DNA from 3 places in the Bacillus altitudinis genome. Region 3 is predicted to be linked to each of the others. Evidence: predicted binding sites of a transcription regulator. Region 3 holds the regulator's gene; each other region holds the start of a gene.

Region 1 (5,748 bases), 720 kb from region 3:
AATATGAAAGGCTCAAAGCATGACAGCAACAAGGAGCTTGTCGGGCAAGGAATTGCCAATATGGCGGCACCGCTTTTCGGAGGGATCCCAGCGACGGGAGCGATTGCTCGTACGGCAACAAACATTAAAAATGGTGGAGCAAGCCCCATTTCAGGAGTCGTGCATGGTGTCGTTGTCTTGCTCATCTTAATGTTATTTGCACCATATGCATCGATGATTCCACTTGCTGCCATGGCACCGATTTTGATGTTTGTGGCGTGGAATATGAGTGAGAAAAAAGAGTTTATCAATATTGTCAAAGTCAAAAATGCGGATTCCCTTGTGCTTGTCGTGACCTTCCTGCTAACGGTCATCGGTGATTTGATTATAGGGGTGACTGCAGGTCTCATTTTAGCGTTTATCGCCTTTATCAAAAAAATGAGCCAGACAACGAATATCCACACAAATGTCGCTGTTCCTCAAATCGAAACGGCGGCTGCCTTAGAAAGGGAGACCGATCAGAAAGGGGTTAGTATGTATTCGATTGAAGGGCCACTCTTTTTCGGTACAACCGATTCATTGGAAAATTCGATTTTGGATCATGTTCAGACAAAGCCGAAAACACTCATTTTGCTTATGAACAAAGTGAATTATATGGACACCTCAGCAGAAGCGGTTCTGATGAACATTTCTAATCGTTTAAAGCATCACAATGGAAAATTGATGATTGTAGGGCTTCAATCACAGCCAAAAGAGCTTTTGCATCGTACCGGTCTTTTCCATCACATTGGAAAACAGCATTTCTTTGAACGAACGGATGATATTTCACCACAGCAGCTATAAAAGGCTAAAAAAGCACGTGACATGTCGGTCACGGGCTTTTTACCTGCTCTTTTTCACTAGAAAACCGTTGTGTGAGTTTCTGTTGATGGGAAGAGAAGACCTCTTCTACTGTTACATCATAGAGATCAGCTAGAACAAGTAGATTTCCTAAGACATCTCCCATTTCTTCAATAAGGTCCTTTCTTAACGCGGCGTCCTCCTGTGTTTTCTCATCAGGTCGATCGCGTCCAATTTCGACCGCCCTGACTGCACGAGCGAGTTCTCCTGTTTCTTCCATCAGGAAACCTAACCTGATAAACGGCCCGTATTCTGTCCAATTTCTCATTTTGTAGAAATCTTTGATCCATTTTTCCATTTCAGTTGTTTGCATTCTCTTTATACAGCTCCTTATATGGTGTTCACCTTCTGATTTTACACTATATATAGATAGAGCGGCTGTTTCTTTACAATGAATTATAGTAGAATGAGTGGGTGAAGAAATCATAGAGAGAGATGGAGCTGTTTTGATGAAAACGATTTGTGTGTTTGCTGGTTCGAATCCAGGTGTGAATGACATCTACAAACAAAAAGCTGTCGAGCTAGGGGCTTATATGGCAGAGCAAGGAATCCGCCTTGTATACGGTGGCTCACGAATTGGCTTAATGGGAGCTATAGCGGATGAGGTATTGAAAAACGGCGGGCAAGTGATCGGAGTCATGCCAAAAGGGCTTTTTAGAGGAGAGGTTGTGCATCAAGAGCTAACCGAATTGATTGAAGTCAAAGGGATGCATGAACGAAAAGCGAAAATGAGCGAGCTGGCCGATGGGTTTATTGCCATGCCAGGTGGTTTTGGTACATATGAAGAATTATTTGAGGTGCTATGTTGGGCGCAAATTGGCATCCATCAAAAGCCAATCGGATTGTATCAAGTGAATGACTATTTCAATCCGCTCATAGACATGGTGAAGTTTAGTGTACAGGAAGGTTTTTCGAATGAATCACACCTTCAATTACTACATGCCTCTGGAGAACCGAAAGAATTGATTTCACAGATGGCTTCTTATCAAACACCAACTCTTCAACAGAAATGGACGGAGCTGTCTTAAAATAGATGCATAACAAAAAACCGTCTGTTCAAAGAGCAGACGGTTTGTTTTGTGATTATTTTTGTTCTTCTGTATTACGGGTCAAGACTTTGTCAATGAGTCCGTATTGAAGTGCTTCTTCCGCTGTTTTGAAGTTGTCACGATCTGTATCGCGCTCAATGACTTCAATTGGCTGACCAGTACGTTCAGCAAGTACTTGGTTCAGTTTATCGCGTAAAGAAAGGATTCGTTTTGCCGCAATTTCAATTTCTGTTGCTTGACCTTGCGCACCACCTAGTGGTTGGTGAATCATCACTTCACTATTTGGAAGGGCATAACGCTTACCTTTTTCACCAGCAGCAAGCAGGAACGCACCCATAGATGCAGCCATACCAATACAAATAGTTGATACCTTTGGTTTAATAAATTGCATCGTATCGTAAATGGCCATACCAGCTGTGATCGAACCGCCAGGGCTGTTAATGTAGATAGAAATATCTTTTTCTGGATCCTCGGCTTCTAAGAAGAGAAGCTGTGATACGATGGAGTTGGCAACATTGTCATCGATCGCAGAACCAAGCATGATAATACGGTCTTTTAAAAGACGAGAATAAATGTCGTAAGCTCTTTCCCCACGATTTGTTTGCTCAATGACTGTAGGTATTAAATTCATAATGTTCCTCCTTCACCTTTTAGGTAAGTATGTAATTCAATGATACATTTTTGGTCAATAAAGGTCAAACAAAATGCTGACCTAAAATCAAATACCCCTATCCATTTTCCCCAAAACTCTTCCACTTCAAACCATCATATGAGTATATGTATGGGAATGAAGAAAATGCATCGACAGGGATAGCGATTAATCATTGCTTTCTTGCAGCATTTCCCTTATAATTTGATATGCTGACGTTTAAAAACATATCGTGCGCTCGTAGCTCAGTTGGATAGAGCGGTGGTTTCCGGTACCACGTCTGCCGGGGGTTCGAATCCCTCCGAGCGCGTCTATAGTATCCGATAGGATTGGATTTATAATTTGTGAAAAAGCTAAAAACCCTTTGAAATAAAGGGTTTTTAGCTTTTTTATGTGGGTGGAATTAAAAGTGAGTAAACGATAATGTTACGTTTTATACAAATTTTCCATTTGTGGATCTTTTGAGATGTGGAGAAAAGTAAGAAGCTGTCATGACAACATCCTTGTATGACAGAAAAAACGCCTTTGATGGGAAAGGTGTTTTATGAACAGTTAAGTATACCTATTAATCAAATTCCAAGAAAGAAAACAGGTTATGGCTTTGAAAGGGAAGTGAATCTTCATTATGAAAATGAAATCGGCGGAAAGGTTGCGCCTGCATTTGATTTTGAAGTTCCGACGAATATGGTCGATAGTTATTTGACATACAAGAAAAGCGGAAACCGTTCTTTAATTGAAATGGAAGAAACGAAGCACAGTAGTGAAATGAAGGGCGAAACATCAGTGTACGACATTAAGTATGAGCTTCCGCATATCAACGTCGAGCGTCATACAGGTCGCCTATTTGATGATGAACAGGTCGAGAAAAAAGACAAAAGAATCACGTATGATCTTGTGGATGGAGGGCGTAAGTTTTATAGCCCAATTTGGTCTTATATGGGGAATTGTGGCATGAAACTGAAATCACAGCCTATGGGTGTGAATCTCGTTATGGTGGATGTGCAACAGCAATTAGAGCTATACGCTCATATGTATGCCCATATGGATTCGGAAACGAAGGAATATGACGAGGTTCTATTGAAGTCAGTGTATGCCGATGATCCATTCCCAAATGGATTACCAGAGGGATGGACAAAAGAGGATATGGAATGGATAAAAAAGAAATAGCAGAGAGGAGATAGGTGGATAGAGTTTTGCAAAAGTTCTCAGAAAAGCTATGGACGAAACAAATATTTCACAGGCTGAATTGTCAAAGATGACAGGTATAGGGAAATCCTTAATAAGTGAATATTTACCATAAAAAAACAAATATATATAAAATAGGAAGGTAAAGTATTTCAGTTCTTAGGATGACTTCCTTTGAGCATAATGATGAAATAAGTAAGGATAATACCGATAAGGCGATATATGTAAAAAATCAGCTGAGATTCTGGGGAAATCAGAACAATTTGTACGTGTTGGATTGCAACGTTCTGTCTTGCCTTTTGGCACAGCGGTGAAATTAAACTCCAAATGGACTTATCATATAAGCGCAAAGAAGTTTTATGATTATATCTGATGGATTACGGTTTAAAACATTGAATAGCAGCTATGTGAAAAGAATTAATATTTTTAGGGGATTTTTATAATGTCAGGGTCTAGTATTTGAAAACGAAAAATAATTTGTTTTAAAATCACGTTACAAGTTATATAATTTTAAAAAATGGGCATAATTTAAAATAAGGGAGGTTGGAATTGTGGAATATGAAAAATTAACAAAGCTTTTTTATAAGAAAGGTGAACAATTTGCCGAAGAAGAATATAAAAAGCGAATAAATAGTTATGGTTCCTATCTAACCCCATTATCTGTGCAAGGATTTAGAAAAGGTAAACTTACTCAGTGTCATCACTCCTTATTTTACGTTAACATACCATATTTGATGCAATTAAATAATAAGGTGTTAAAAAATAGTTCAAGAATCTCATCATTAATTGCGAAACTGCCGCAATATATATTAGAACCATATTTTCATAAAATGATTGTTAATGAAGCGCAGAGTAACAATGAAATTGAAGGGATAAGAAGTACAAAAAAAGAACTGGAAAGTGTATTAGAAGGAGTAAATAGATCGGAAAATCTTAACAAACGTTTTACGGGTCTTATGAAAACATATTTGTTTATCGATGATATTGAACCGTTTAAAACTGTGCGGGATTTTAGAGAATTGTATGATGATTTAGTTTCGAAGGAAATTGAAAGTAGTAATGAGCCCGACGGTAGGTTGTTCCGAAAAGGTTATGTTGAGGTAAACAATGGTTTATCGATCACACATATAGGAGTTAGTACCGAGGACAAAATAATAGAGTGTTTAAATACACTTATAACATATTTGGAAGATGATGAACACCCTGAATTATATCGTTATATGGTTGCTCACTATTTTTATGAGTATGTACATCCATTTTATGATGGAAACGGAAGAACAGGGCGATTATTGGTTTGCAGTTATTTATCTAGATATCTTGAGAGATACTCCGCTATAACATTTTCATATGCTGTTAATAAGAATAAAAATAAGTATTATAAGGCACTTGAAGGAGTACCCAATCCATTGAATAAAGGAGAACTTACATTTTATTTAATGGATATGCTTGAATTATTATCTATGGGCCAAGAAGAGATTATAGAGGATTTAGAAATAAGTTTGGGAAAACGTGAGAGAATAGCAAAATTCTTTAATGAAGATTTTGTAGAGAGTAGCCGAGACAAGTGGTTGATATTAAAATTTATGGTTGATATTTCTGTGTTTGTAAATAATGATGCTAATATTTCAATAACGAAACTAATGGATGCTGTTAATATAACGAGATATAAAGTGGATAAAATAGTGAGCGAATTAGAGTCAGAAGGTTATATAGAACAAGTTAGCCTAAGACCTAAAGCATTTAAAGTAGATGAGGGTTTTCTGGAGAATACACTTAGAGTTTAAAACAATGAGTTTTTTGTTCCGCAAAAGGTTTAACTAGGTGGTATTATTAAAGTAAACTCAATGGGGTAAACGTTTATGAAAAAAAGTACAGAATTCAGATGTAATCTTGATATCAGTATCGTTGAGCAAGTCAACAAACGATTGTTAGAAAATGGCTACTCTGAAAATGCTACGGGGATTAAAAATAATAAAGGGGAAATCA
Region 2 (5,748 bases), 1.2 Mb from region 3:
AAAGAGGAGGGGGAGCGTCGGCGCTCAGATGGAATTTAGACACTGCCACATGATGGAGCTGAAGATCCTCCTTAGGATGTACTTAGCTCTTTTTCACAACAATTTCGTCATGTTCAACATCGACTGTAAATCCAGTAAGTTGTTCTTCTTCAAGCAAGATGTCCGTCATTTGATCCTCAACATGCTCTTGAATCGTTCTTCGTAACGGACGAGCCCCAAATGCTGGATGATAACCAAGTTCAGCGATTTTTTCTTTCGCTTCGTTTGTGACGTGAACAGTTAGATTTTGTTCTTTTAACTGCTCTGACAAATCTTTGAGCAGAAGATCCACAATTTTGACTAAATCGTCTTTATCTAATGAATCAAACTGAATGATGCTGTCAAAACGGTTCAAGAATTCCGGTTTGAAATAAGCGCTCAGTGAATCAATCAATGATTGTTCTTCGATGGCTTCTTTTTGTTCAGACTGGAATCCGACTTTGACCGCTTTTTTATCTGTGCTGCCAGCGTTACTTGTCATAATGATGACTGTGTCTTTAAAGCTGACGGTTCTGCCTTGGCTGTCTGTTAGACGGCCATCTTCCATGATTTGAAGGAACATATGCTGGACATCAGGGTGCGCTTTTTCGATTTCATCGAGCAAAATGATGCTGTATGGTTTTCTGCGAACTTTTTCCGTGAGCTGGCCGGCTTCATCATGTCCAACGTAACCAGGAGGAGAACCGATGATTTTGGACACGGAGTGTTTCTCCATGTACTCACTCATATCTAAACGAATGATCGCTTCTTTTGAGCCAAATAATTCTTCCGCTAATGTTTTAGACAATTCGGTTTTCCCGACGCCTGTTGGCCCAACGAAAAGGAAGGAGCCAGTTGGTCTGTGTTTTGATTTTAAGCCGGCTCTGCTTCTTTTTACGGCTTTCGCCACTTTTTCAACCGCATGTTCCTGACCAATGACGCGGGCTTTTAAGCGCACATCAATTTCTTTCATTTTTGTTTGTTCGTCTGCTTGCAGTTTGCCGACAGGGATACCTGTTTTTTGTTCTACAATCGACTGAATGTCCTCAGCTGTGACGACATGTTCTTTGACATTTGTTTTGTTTTGCAATCTCGCTTCAATCGCTTCTTCTTCGTCTCGAAGCTTCGCTGCTTTTTCATATCGTTCTTCATTTAAAGCAGCTTGTTTTTCAGCGGCAATTTGCGCAAGACGGTTTGTTAATTCATCTTCACTTACTGCATCAATGGAGAGATTCGCTTTTGAACCTGCTTCATCCATTAAATCAATGGCTTTATCTGGCAAGTGGCGGTCTTGAATATACCGCGAAGATAATTGAACACACGCTTTAATGGCTTCGTCAGAATAGGTGACACCATGATAGGCTTCATACTTATCTTGAATGCCTTTTAATATCTCGAATGCTTCATCCTGTGTTGGCTCATCAACGATGACGGGCTGGAACCTGCGTTCAAGGGCAGCATCTTTTTCAATTTGACGATACTCTTTTAATGTTGTCGCACCTACTAGCTGCAGTTCCCCTCGAGCTAGAGCTGGTTTCAAAATGTTTCCGGCATCCATTGACCCTTCGGCAGAGCCTGCGCCTACAAGAAGATGAATTTCATCAACGAATAAGATGATATTTTTACGGCTTTGCAATTCTTTGATTAATTGCTTCATCCGTTCCTCAAATTGACCACGTACACCTGTGTTTGCCACAAGTGAAGAGACATCTAATAAATAAACTTGTTTGTTCTTTAATTTATTTGGTACATCTCCATTTGCAATTTTTAGTGCTAGTCCTTCGGCTATGGCCGTTTTACCAACACCAGGTTCACCAATGAGGACAGGATTGTTTTTATTTCTTCTATTTAAAATCTCAATGACTCTTGTGACTTCTTCATCACGGCCAATGACAGGATCGATTAAACCAGCATGTGCGCCATCCGTTAAGTTCCGGCCAAGCTCGTCTAGCAAGCCTTTTTGTTTAGGCCGCTCTTGGCTCGTCGCATGTCCTGCTTGCTCAGAGAAGAATGAGCTGCCTCCGAAAAGGTTAGGACCCATTTTCATTTTTGACTGTTCCATCAAAGAGGTATAGCAGTCTTCACATAAAACCATTTGGCTACGGGACGAATTTACTTGCATATTCAGGCGAATCGTTGCTTCATTCACTTGACAATGTTGACAACGCATGAGCCATGACCTCCTTAAAATAAAGTTTGACTTTATTTGACCAATGAATGTTAAATAAAATGGTCTGTTGTTTGACCATCTTTGACTATAGTATACTCTGACCTATTTTGACTTTCAACTGTTTTGCTCATAGCTGAATGAAAAATCCTTTTTTGCATTTAATCATGGTTTGTCCTTCTTTTCAAGGAACTTGTCTCATAGGATAAAAAAGAGACAATCGAAAGTGATGGGTGCGGAGGGGTCATATGAAACGTTCAAATGAATCCGCTTTTCAGCTTGCCTTTGTATATGTAGGAACAGTGGTTGGAGCTGGGTTTGCGACAGGAAAAGAAATCGTAGAATTTTTTGTTCGTTTTGGCTGGATTGGATTGATCGGGATTTTGATTAGCGGTGTTATTTTTACCGGCCTTGGCGCAAAAATGATGCTGATTTCCAAACGAATTGAAGCGGAGTCTTATCAAGATATGAATCGGTTTTTATTTGGAGCTGCTGCGAGTCGATATATTAACATCGTCATGTTTTTTATATTACTAGGTGTTACGTCAGTGATGATTTCTGGAGCAGGCGCTATTTTTGAAGAACAACTTGGCATCTCAAAAGAATATGGTATTTTTTTAACGATTATTTTAAGTGTCATTGTCCTTTTTAAAGGGTCAAAAGGGTTATTTGGTGTCAATGTACTTGTCGTTCCAATGCTGATTTTCTTTTCGCTGATTGTGTTTCTAGACTCATTTGTGTTTAGTAGCGGTGAAAGCCACGTTCTGGGGCTGCAAATGGGAGAGGGCGAATGGATGTTGTCTGCGATTTCATATGGTGCATTTAATTTAGCGCTGTCTCAAGCCGTATTAGTGCCGGTCGCAAACGAAATGACATCCGAAGCCGTTATAAAAAAGGGAGCGGTGCTTGGAGGTCTGATGTTGACACTCATTCTGCTCGCCTGCTTTTTATCCCTTTCTTCATTAGAAATGCTGGAGGCGTATGATATCCCGATGGCTCAAGTGGTGTATCAAGTCGCAAACTCCATTCATCTCATCTATTTATTCGTGATCTTCGGTGAAGTCTTTACATCCGTTATAGGGAATTTATACGGTCTCGAAAGACAAGTGAGGGTGTATATCCGATTGAACAGTACGTATACGATATCCTTTATTCTTCTTTGCTGTTATGTGATCAGTAAAATTGGATACGGCACACTCATTTCAACGGTTTACCCTGTTTTTGGCTATGTCAGTATCTTTTTTATCCTCTTCCTTTGTCTGAAAAAAGTGCCTGCATCAGGTGATAAGTAAAGAAGGGATAGCTTGTACACCAATTATGTGGTACACTATCCTCTGTGAAAATTGAACAAAAATCCGTGAAAACGGGAGAGGTTCTAGCAAAACCCTCTATAAAAAACTAAGGACTTGCCGTATCCTTGGATGTGGCATTTTTTATTTTTTATGGCTGGGACACCTCATACACATGTAAAGGTGTCTTTTCTTTTGAGAAAATAGGGGTTTTCATGAACCTTTCAGATGCAGCTTTGTGCGGTGGTACGGGTCTGCAAAAGGAGGAAAAGGAAAAATGAAAAATGAAAAAGCGGTCGTTGTCTTTAGCGGGGGACAGGACAGTACGACATGTTTACTATGGGCACTTCAACAATTTAAAGAGGTTGAAACGGTAACCTTTCATTATAATCAGCGTCATCAAGAAGAAATTGATGTCGCCAAAAGAATTGCTGACAAGCTAGGTGTGAAAAATCATCTATTAGATATGTCTCTTTTAAATCAGCTTGCACCAAATGCCTTAACAAGAGATGACATTGATATTGAAGAAAAAGAAGGAGAACTGCCTTCCACATTTGTTCCGGGGAGAAACTTAGTTTTCTTATCCTTTGCATCCATTCTTGCGTATCAAATTGGAGCACGTCATATTATCACGGGTGTGTGCGAGACAGACTTTAGCGGCTACCCAGATTGCCGAGATGAGTTTGTGAAATCTTGTAACGTCACGGTGAATTTGGCAATGGAAAAACCATTTGTCATCCATACGCCGCTCATGTGGCTGAATAAAGCTGAAACGTGGAAGCTGGCTGATGAACTGAATGCGCTAGATTTTGTGAAAAATGAAACACTCACTTGCTATAATGGCATCATTTCTGATGGCTGCGGGGAATGTCCTGCATGTAAGCTTCGGAAAAATGGCTATGACACTTATATGGACATGAAGGAGGCGAACTAAATGCTTTCTCAAATCTATCCACAGACGAATCACCCTTTTTCGTTTGAATTAAATAAAGATATGCATGTATCGGCAGCCCATTTTATCCCGAGAGAAGATGCTGGCGCTTGTAGCCGCGTACATGGTCATACGTATACGATTAACATTACGATTGCAGGAGATCATCTAGATGATTCAGGTTTCCTTGTGAATTTTAGCACGCTAAAAAAACTCATTCATGGACAGTACGACCATACACTGCTCAATGACCATGAAGAATTCTCATCGAATGATCCATATGCGATGCCAACCACTGAGGTTGTCGCAAAGACTGTGTATGATAAAGTGGCCGCATATTTAACGACTTTAGCGAACAAACCAGTATGTGTTCAAGTTTTTGTCAGAGAGACACCAACAAGCTACTGCATTTACCGTCCGAAACGAGTTGAGCTCAATGACTAAAGCGATTCCTGTCTTAGAAATCTTTGGTCCAACCATTCAAGGAGAAGGAATGGTCATTGGCCAAAAAACCATGTTTGTCAGAACGGCTGGCTGTGACTACTCCTGCAGCTGGTGTGATTCATCTTTTACATGGGATGGATCAGCTAAGCATGATATTCAGTGGCTTCAGGCAGAGGACATTGTAAAAGAGCTGAAGAGAATAGGTGGAAAGGCATTTTCTCATGTCACCATTTCAGGTGGGAATCCTGCGCTTTTAAAACAAATGGAATCACTTATTGATTTATTGCATGAAGAAGGAATTGATACGGCGCTTGAAACGCAGGGAACGATGTATCAAGATTGGTTTTTGAAGATAGATGATTTAACCATTTCTCCAAAACCACCAAGTTCAAATATGAAAACAGATTTTACGAAACTTACACGTATCATAGATGAATTGAAAAATGGAAACAGATTGCAACATGCAAGCCTGAAGGTCGTGATCTTTGATGATCTTGATCTAGCCTATGCAAAGGATGTTCATGCGAAATACCCAGAACTCCCCTTTTATTTGCAAGTTGGAAATGATGATACGACGACAGCTGATGATGCGTACTTATTAACGCACTTATTAAAGAAATACGAAATGCTTGTAGATCAAGTAGCGCAAGATCCTGATTTGAATCGTGTGAGAGTCTTACCGCAACTGCACACGCTATTGTGGGGAAATAAACGAGGCGTATAGAAAGGAAGAAACAAAATGACGACAAGAAAACCAGAAGAATTAGAAGGTGTCACTTTACTAGGAAATCAGGGGACCAATTACTTGTTTGACTATGCACCACAAGTGCTTGAAACGTTCCCGAATAAACATACGAATAGAGATTATTTTGTGAAATTCAACTGCCCAGAATTCACAT
Region 3 (5,748 bases):
TCTACCTTTTCACGCAAACGTTGCTCCGTATCACGAAGAGAAGCGGCTTTTTCAAATTCTTGACTTTGAACAGCTGCATCCTTTTCCTTGCGTACTTCATCCAGCTTTTGCTCAAGTTCCTTTAGATTAGGCGGTGTTGTGAAAGAACGTAAGCGAACTTTTGAACCCGCCTCATCAATTAAGTCGATCGCCTTATCTGGAAGGAAACGATCGGAGATATAACGATCAGAAAGCTTTACCGCCGCCTCAATGGCTTCATCTGTAATAGACACACGGTGATGTGCTTCATAACGGTCTCTAAGCCCTCTTAAAATTTGAATACTTTCATCAACAGACGGCTGATCCACTTGAATTGGCTGGAATCGACGTTCAAGTGCAGCATCTTTTTCAATATATTTACGGTACTCATCTAACGTTGTTGCCCCGATACATTGAAGCTCACCACGTGCTAAAGATGGTTTTAAAATATTAGAGGCATCAATCGCACCCTCTGCTCCTCCTGCACCAATCAGTGTATGAAGCTCATCAATGAAGAGAATGATATTTCCAGCCTGACGGATTTCGTCCATGACTTTTTTCAAACGATCCTCGAATTCACCACGATATTTCGTTCCCGCTACAACGGTTCCCATATCAAGTGTCATGACTCGTTTATCACGCAGAATTTCAGGCACTTCGTTGTGAATAATTTGCTGTGCGAGGCCTTCTGCGATCGCTGTTTTACCAACACCAGGCTCTCCAATCAGCACAGGGTTATTCTTTGTTCTTCTACTTAATACCTCAATGACACGCTGGATTTCTTTGCTACGGCCAATCACAGGGTCCAAGCTGTCCTCTTTCGCAATAGCCGTTAAGTCTCTTGCCAGGCTATCTAAAGTTGGTGTATTGGCATTGCTATTAGATCCTGCCGCAGATGCACCCGTTTCATTGCTGCCTAGAAGCTGCAATACTTGCTGGCGTGCTTTATTTAAGCTCACTCCGAGGTTATTTAAAACACGGGCAGCTACACCCTCTCCCTCACGAATAAGACCTAAAAGAATATGTTCTGTTCCTACATAGGAATGACCCAGCTTTCTCGCTTCATCCATAGAAAGCTCCGTAACCTTCTTCGCTCTAGGTGTGTAATGAGGAATAGCTTGAGACACCTCTTGCCCTCTTCCAATCAAGCTCTCGACTTCTTTTTGGATTTTATCTGAAACAAGGCCCAGTGCTTCTAATGCTTTTGCGGCGATGCCCTCACCTTCACGTACAAGACCAAGTAAAATATGCTCTGTTCCGATGTTCTTATGGCCTAGGCGAATGGCTTCTTCTTGTGCAAGTGCTAATACCTTTTGAGCTCTTTCAGTGAATCTTCCAAACATCATATCGTTTCATCCTCCTGTCCATTCCTATGCATTTCTAAGCGCAGCCTTTCTCTGATAATTGCTGCTCGTTTTATATCTCTTTCATTTGGTTCCAAGGCTCCTCCTGAATATTGCTGAAGGAAGCCAGGCTGTGTCAAAATCATGAGTTCATTCAGTATATTACTTGAAAGCCCCTTAATGATACCTAAATCAATTCCAAGTCGCACATCTGACAAACACTTAGCCGTTTCCTTAGATTCAATCATGCGGCAATTAGCCAAAATCCCCAAGGAACGGTACACTCTGTCTTCAAGTTCAATTTTAGACGTCTGATATAATGCCTTACGTGCAGATCGCTCTTGTTCAATGAGCTGTGCCGTCACACTATTCAAATCATCTACAATATCTTCTTCTGATTGACCCAGTGTCATTTGATTTGAAATTTGAAAGATGTTTCCTATTGCTTCGCTACCCTCACCATAAATTCCTCTGACCACAAGACCTAATTGATTAATTGCAGGAATAATGCGATTCATTTGTCTTGTCAGGGCTAATGCTGGTAAGTGCATCATGACTGAAGCCCTAATACCTGTACCTACATTGGTCGGACAGCTCGTTAAGTATCCTCGCTTTTCAGAAAACGCATAATCCACTTGCTCTTCAATCCAGTCATCTATTTGGTTAGCTGCTTTTAGTGCATTGGCCAGCTGAAATCCTGGGAACAAGCATTGAATACGAATATGGTCTTCCTCATTCAGCATGACACTGATTTCTTCATTTTCTGAAAGCAAACAGCCGCCAAATCTTGATTCTGCTAAATTGGGGCTAATCAAATGCTTTTCAACAAGTACCCTTTTAGCCAAAGGCTGCGTTTCATTCATTCGAATCAGAACAAAGTTTCCAATGTCCTTCACTTCCTGGCTCACAAACTTTTGCTCGAATTGCTGAAGAACAGCTTCAGCCTCCTCTTGAGAAAACTGAGTTGGGAAACGAACATGCTCTAGGTTGCGTGCCAACCGAATACGACTGCTTAGAACAATGTCACTTTCTGGTCCTTTCTGTTTCATCCATTGACTTAATGCGTCTTGAATAAAATGCTGGAGCGACATGTCGTTAATCTCCCTCCCTCTGCTGAGATTGCTCATGCTCTAATGCACGAATTTGATCTCGAACTTCCGCTGCTTTTTCAAACTCTTCCTGTTCAATCAGCTGCTTTAGTTCTTGCTGCATTAACTCAAGTTTCCGGCGAACATGCAGACTGCCGGCAATCCGTTTAGGGACTTTTCCATTATGGACTGTATTTCCACTATGGACTTTCCTTAAAACAGGATTTAAATACTGATCAAAGGTTCGATAACATTCTGCACAGCCAAAACGGCCTGTTTTCCTGAATTGCTGAAAAGTTAAGCCACACTTAGGACATTGATCCACTTCTCTTGCCTCTTGAAAAATAGATGATCCTTTATTCGCACTTGTGGTAAAGCTAGGATCAATATTCAATAAGCCTGATAATAAGTTGTGAATCGAGAAACCTTGGTTTCCACTCATAGCATATGAATCACTGTTTTCTTTTGCACATTGTTCACATATGTGCATTTCTTGTTTTTCTCCATTTATTACTTTCGTAAAGTGAAAAGTGGCTGGTCTCTCATTGCATTCTTGACAAATCAATCTTTTCACCCGCTTTACTTTAATTTCAAAGCATTTAACATCGCTTTCATCATCCGAGCTCTCAGTTCATCTCGTTCAGGTAAATCAATGTGTAAAACAGAACGGTCCATGACACTAATCATCATCTTTGCTTCTCTTTCGGATAAAATGTTGTTCTCAACAAGACGCATGATGATATGATCAGATGCAGCCTGTGATAAACGATGATATATTTGGGAAATAATGTTGTTCAATAAATCGACTTCATCATTCATTTTGACTTTAATGATACGGATATAGCCACCGCCGCCACGCTTACTTTCGACGATATAACCTCTTTCGCTCGTAAAGCGTGTATTGATAACATAGTTAATTTGTGAAGGTACGCATTGAAACTTATCTGCAATTTCATTGCGTTTAATTTCTAATATTTCTCGACCATTCTGATCCAAGACTTCCTTCAAATACTGCTCGATGATATCAGAAATATTTTGTGCCACTCCGCCTCCTCCTCCATTGACTTTGACTATATTTGACTTTAATCTTACTATAAATTTTTTCGATCGATTTTTCAAGATAATCGCTCAACTAACAATATTATTTCCACATTTATCTGGTGCCAAACGTCCCAAAAACACAAAAAAGACCAGTTCCGACTGGAACTGATCCTTTGAAAAGCTTGGCGGCGTCCTACTCTCACAGGGGGAAACCCCCAACTACCATCGGCGGCTGAAGAGCTTAACTTCCGTGTTCGGTATGGGAACGGGTGTGACCTCTTCGCTATCGCCACCAAACCTGATGGAGAGAATGTTCTCTCAAAACTAGATAACAACGTTCATTTTTCACATTAGAATATAGGTTAAGTCCTCGATCTATTAGTATCTGTCAGCTCCACGTGTCACCACGCTTCCACCTCAGACCTATCAACCTGATCATCTTTCAGGGATCTTACTTCCTTGCGGAATGGGAAATCTCATCTTGAGGGGGGCTTCATGCTTAGATGCTTTCAGCACTTATCCCGTCCGCACATAGCTACCCAGCGATGCCCTTGGCAGAACAACTGGTACACCAGCGGTGCGTCCATCCCGGTCCTCTCGTACTAAGGACAGCTCCTCTCAAATTTCCTGCGCCCGCGACGGATAGGGACCGAACTGTCTCACGACGTTCTGAACCCAGCTCGCGTACCGCTTTAATGGGCGAACAGCCCAACCCTTGGGACCGACTACAGCCCCAGGATGCGATGAGCCGACATCGAGGTGCCAAACCTCCCCGTCGATGTGGACTCTTGGGGGAGATAAGCCTGTTATCCCCGGGGTAGCTTTTATCCGTTGAGCGATGGCCCTTCCATGCGGAACCACCGGATCACTAAGCCCGACTTTCGTCCCTGCTCGACTTGTAGGTCTCGCAGTCAAGCTCCCTTGTGCCTTTACACTCTGCGAATGATTTCCAACCATTCTGAGGGAACCTTTGGGCGCCTCCGTTACATTTTAGGAGGCGACCGCCCCAGTCAAACTGCCCACCTGACACTGTCTCCCTGCCCGATAAGGGCAGCGGGTTAGAAGGTCAATACAGCCAGGGTAGTATCCCACCGATGCCTCCACCGAAGCTAGCGCTCCGGTTTCCAAGGCTCCTACCTATCCTGTACAAGCTGTACCAACATTCAATATCAGGCTGCAGTAAAGCTCCACGGGGTCTTTCCGTCCTGTCGCGGGTAACCTGCATCTTCACAGGTACTATAATTTCACCGAGTCTCTCGTTGAGACAGTGCCCAGATCGTTGCGCCTTTCGTGCGGGTCGGAACTTACCCGACAAGGAATTTCGCTACCTTAGGACCGTTATAGTTACGGCCGCCGTTTACTGGGGCTTCAATTCGCACCTTCGCTTACGCTAAGCGCTCCTCTTAACCTTCCAGCACCGGGCAGGCGTCAGCCCCTATACTTCGCCTTACGGCTTCGCAGAGACCTGTGTTTTTGCTAAACAGTCGCCTGGGCCTATTCACTGCGGCTTCTCGGGGCTTTAACACCCTAAGAAGCACCCCTTCTCCCGAAGTTACGGGGTCATTTTGCCGAGTTCCTTAACGAGAGTTCTCTCGATCACCTTAGGATTCTCTCCTCGCCTACCTGTGTCGGTTTGCGGTACGGGCACCTCTCACCTCGCTAGAGGCTTTTCTTGGCAGTGTGGAATCAGGAACTTCGCTACTAAATTTCGCTCGCCATCACAGCTCAGCCTTCACGGGAAACGGATTTGCCTATTTCCCAGCCTAACTGCTTGGACGCGGATATCCAATACCGCGCTTACCCTATCCTCCTGCGTCCCCCCATTGCTCAAATGGTGAGGAGGTGGTACAGGAATATCAACCTGTTGTCCATCGCCTACGCCTTTCGGCCTCGGCTTAGGTCCCGACTAACCCTGAGCGGACGAGCCTTCCTCAGGAAACCTTAGGCATTCGGTGGACGGGATTCTCACCCGTCTTTCGCTACTCATACCGGCATTCTCACTTCTAAGCGCTCCACCAGTCCTTCCGGTCTGACTTCACTGCACTTAGAACGCTCTCCTACCACTGTTCGTAAGAACAGTCCGCAGCTTCGGTGATACGTTTAGCCCCGGTACATTTTCGGCGCAGAGTCACTCGACCAGTGAGCTATTACGCACTCTTTAAATGGTGGCTGCTTCTAAGCCAACATCCTGGTTGTCTAAGCAACTCCACATCCTTTTCCACTTAACGTATACTTTGGGACCTTAGCTGGCGGTCTGG

What was found. The regulator CtsR, encoded in region 3, represses protease genes until heat stress. The targets are predictions, from matches to a motif close to ATGGTCAATAAAGGTCAAACA.
Region 1: the regulator CtsR is predicted to act here: its motif matches at 2,610-2,630, upstream of clpP (ATP-dependent Clp endopeptidase proteolytic subunit ClpP).
Region 2: the regulator CtsR is predicted to act here: its motif matches at 2,257-2,277, upstream of ID12_RS11300 (ATP-dependent Clp protease ATP-binding subunit).

The regions. Positions count from the first base shown of each region.
Region 1 is NZ_CP009108.1:348,999-354,746, reverse strand. It holds gene ID12_RS01815 (SulP family inorganic anion transporter) at 1-822, shown strand, start outside; gene ID12_RS01810 (MazG nucleotide pyrophosphohydrolase domain-containing protein) at 851-1,192, opposite strand; gene ID12_RS01805 (LOG family protein) at 1,329-1,907, shown strand; gene clpP (ATP-dependent Clp endopeptidase proteolytic subunit ClpP) at 1,963-2,559, opposite strand; tRNA gene ID12_RS01795 (tRNA-Arg) at 2,812-2,887, shown strand; gene ID12_RS01790 (hypothetical protein) at 3,106-3,744, shown strand; gene ID12_RS19685 (helix-turn-helix domain-containing protein) at 3,794-3,877, shown strand; gene ID12_RS01785 (Fic family protein) at 4,314-5,546, shown strand; gene ID12_RS01780 (hypothetical protein) at 5,622-5,748, shown strand, end outside.
Region 2 is NZ_CP009108.1:2,244,558-2,250,305, forward strand. It holds gene ID12_RS11300 (ATP-dependent Clp protease ATP-binding subunit) at 83-2,188, opposite strand; gene ID12_RS11305 (YkvI family membrane protein) at 2,434-3,477, shown strand; PreQ1 riboswitch class I at 3,549-3,593, shown strand; gene queC (7-cyano-7-deazaguanine synthase QueC) at 3,752-4,408, shown strand; gene queD (6-carboxytetrahydropterin synthase QueD) at 4,409-4,849, shown strand; gene queE (7-carboxy-7-deazaguanine synthase QueE) at 4,842-5,573, shown strand; gene queF (preQ(1) synthase) at 5,589-5,748, shown strand, end outside.
Region 3 is NZ_CP009108.1:1,067,903-1,073,650, reverse strand. It holds gene clpC (ATP-dependent protease ATP-binding subunit ClpC) at 1-1,364, opposite strand, end outside; gene ID12_RS05410 (protein-arginine kinase McsB) at 1,361-2,452, opposite strand; gene ID12_RS05405 (protein-arginine kinase activator protein McsA) at 2,457-3,014, opposite strand; gene ID12_RS05400 (CtsR family transcriptional regulator) at 3,029-3,493, opposite strand; rRNA gene rrf (5S ribosomal RNA) at 3,671-3,787, opposite strand; rRNA gene ID12_RS05390 (23S ribosomal RNA) at 3,849-5,748, opposite strand, start outside.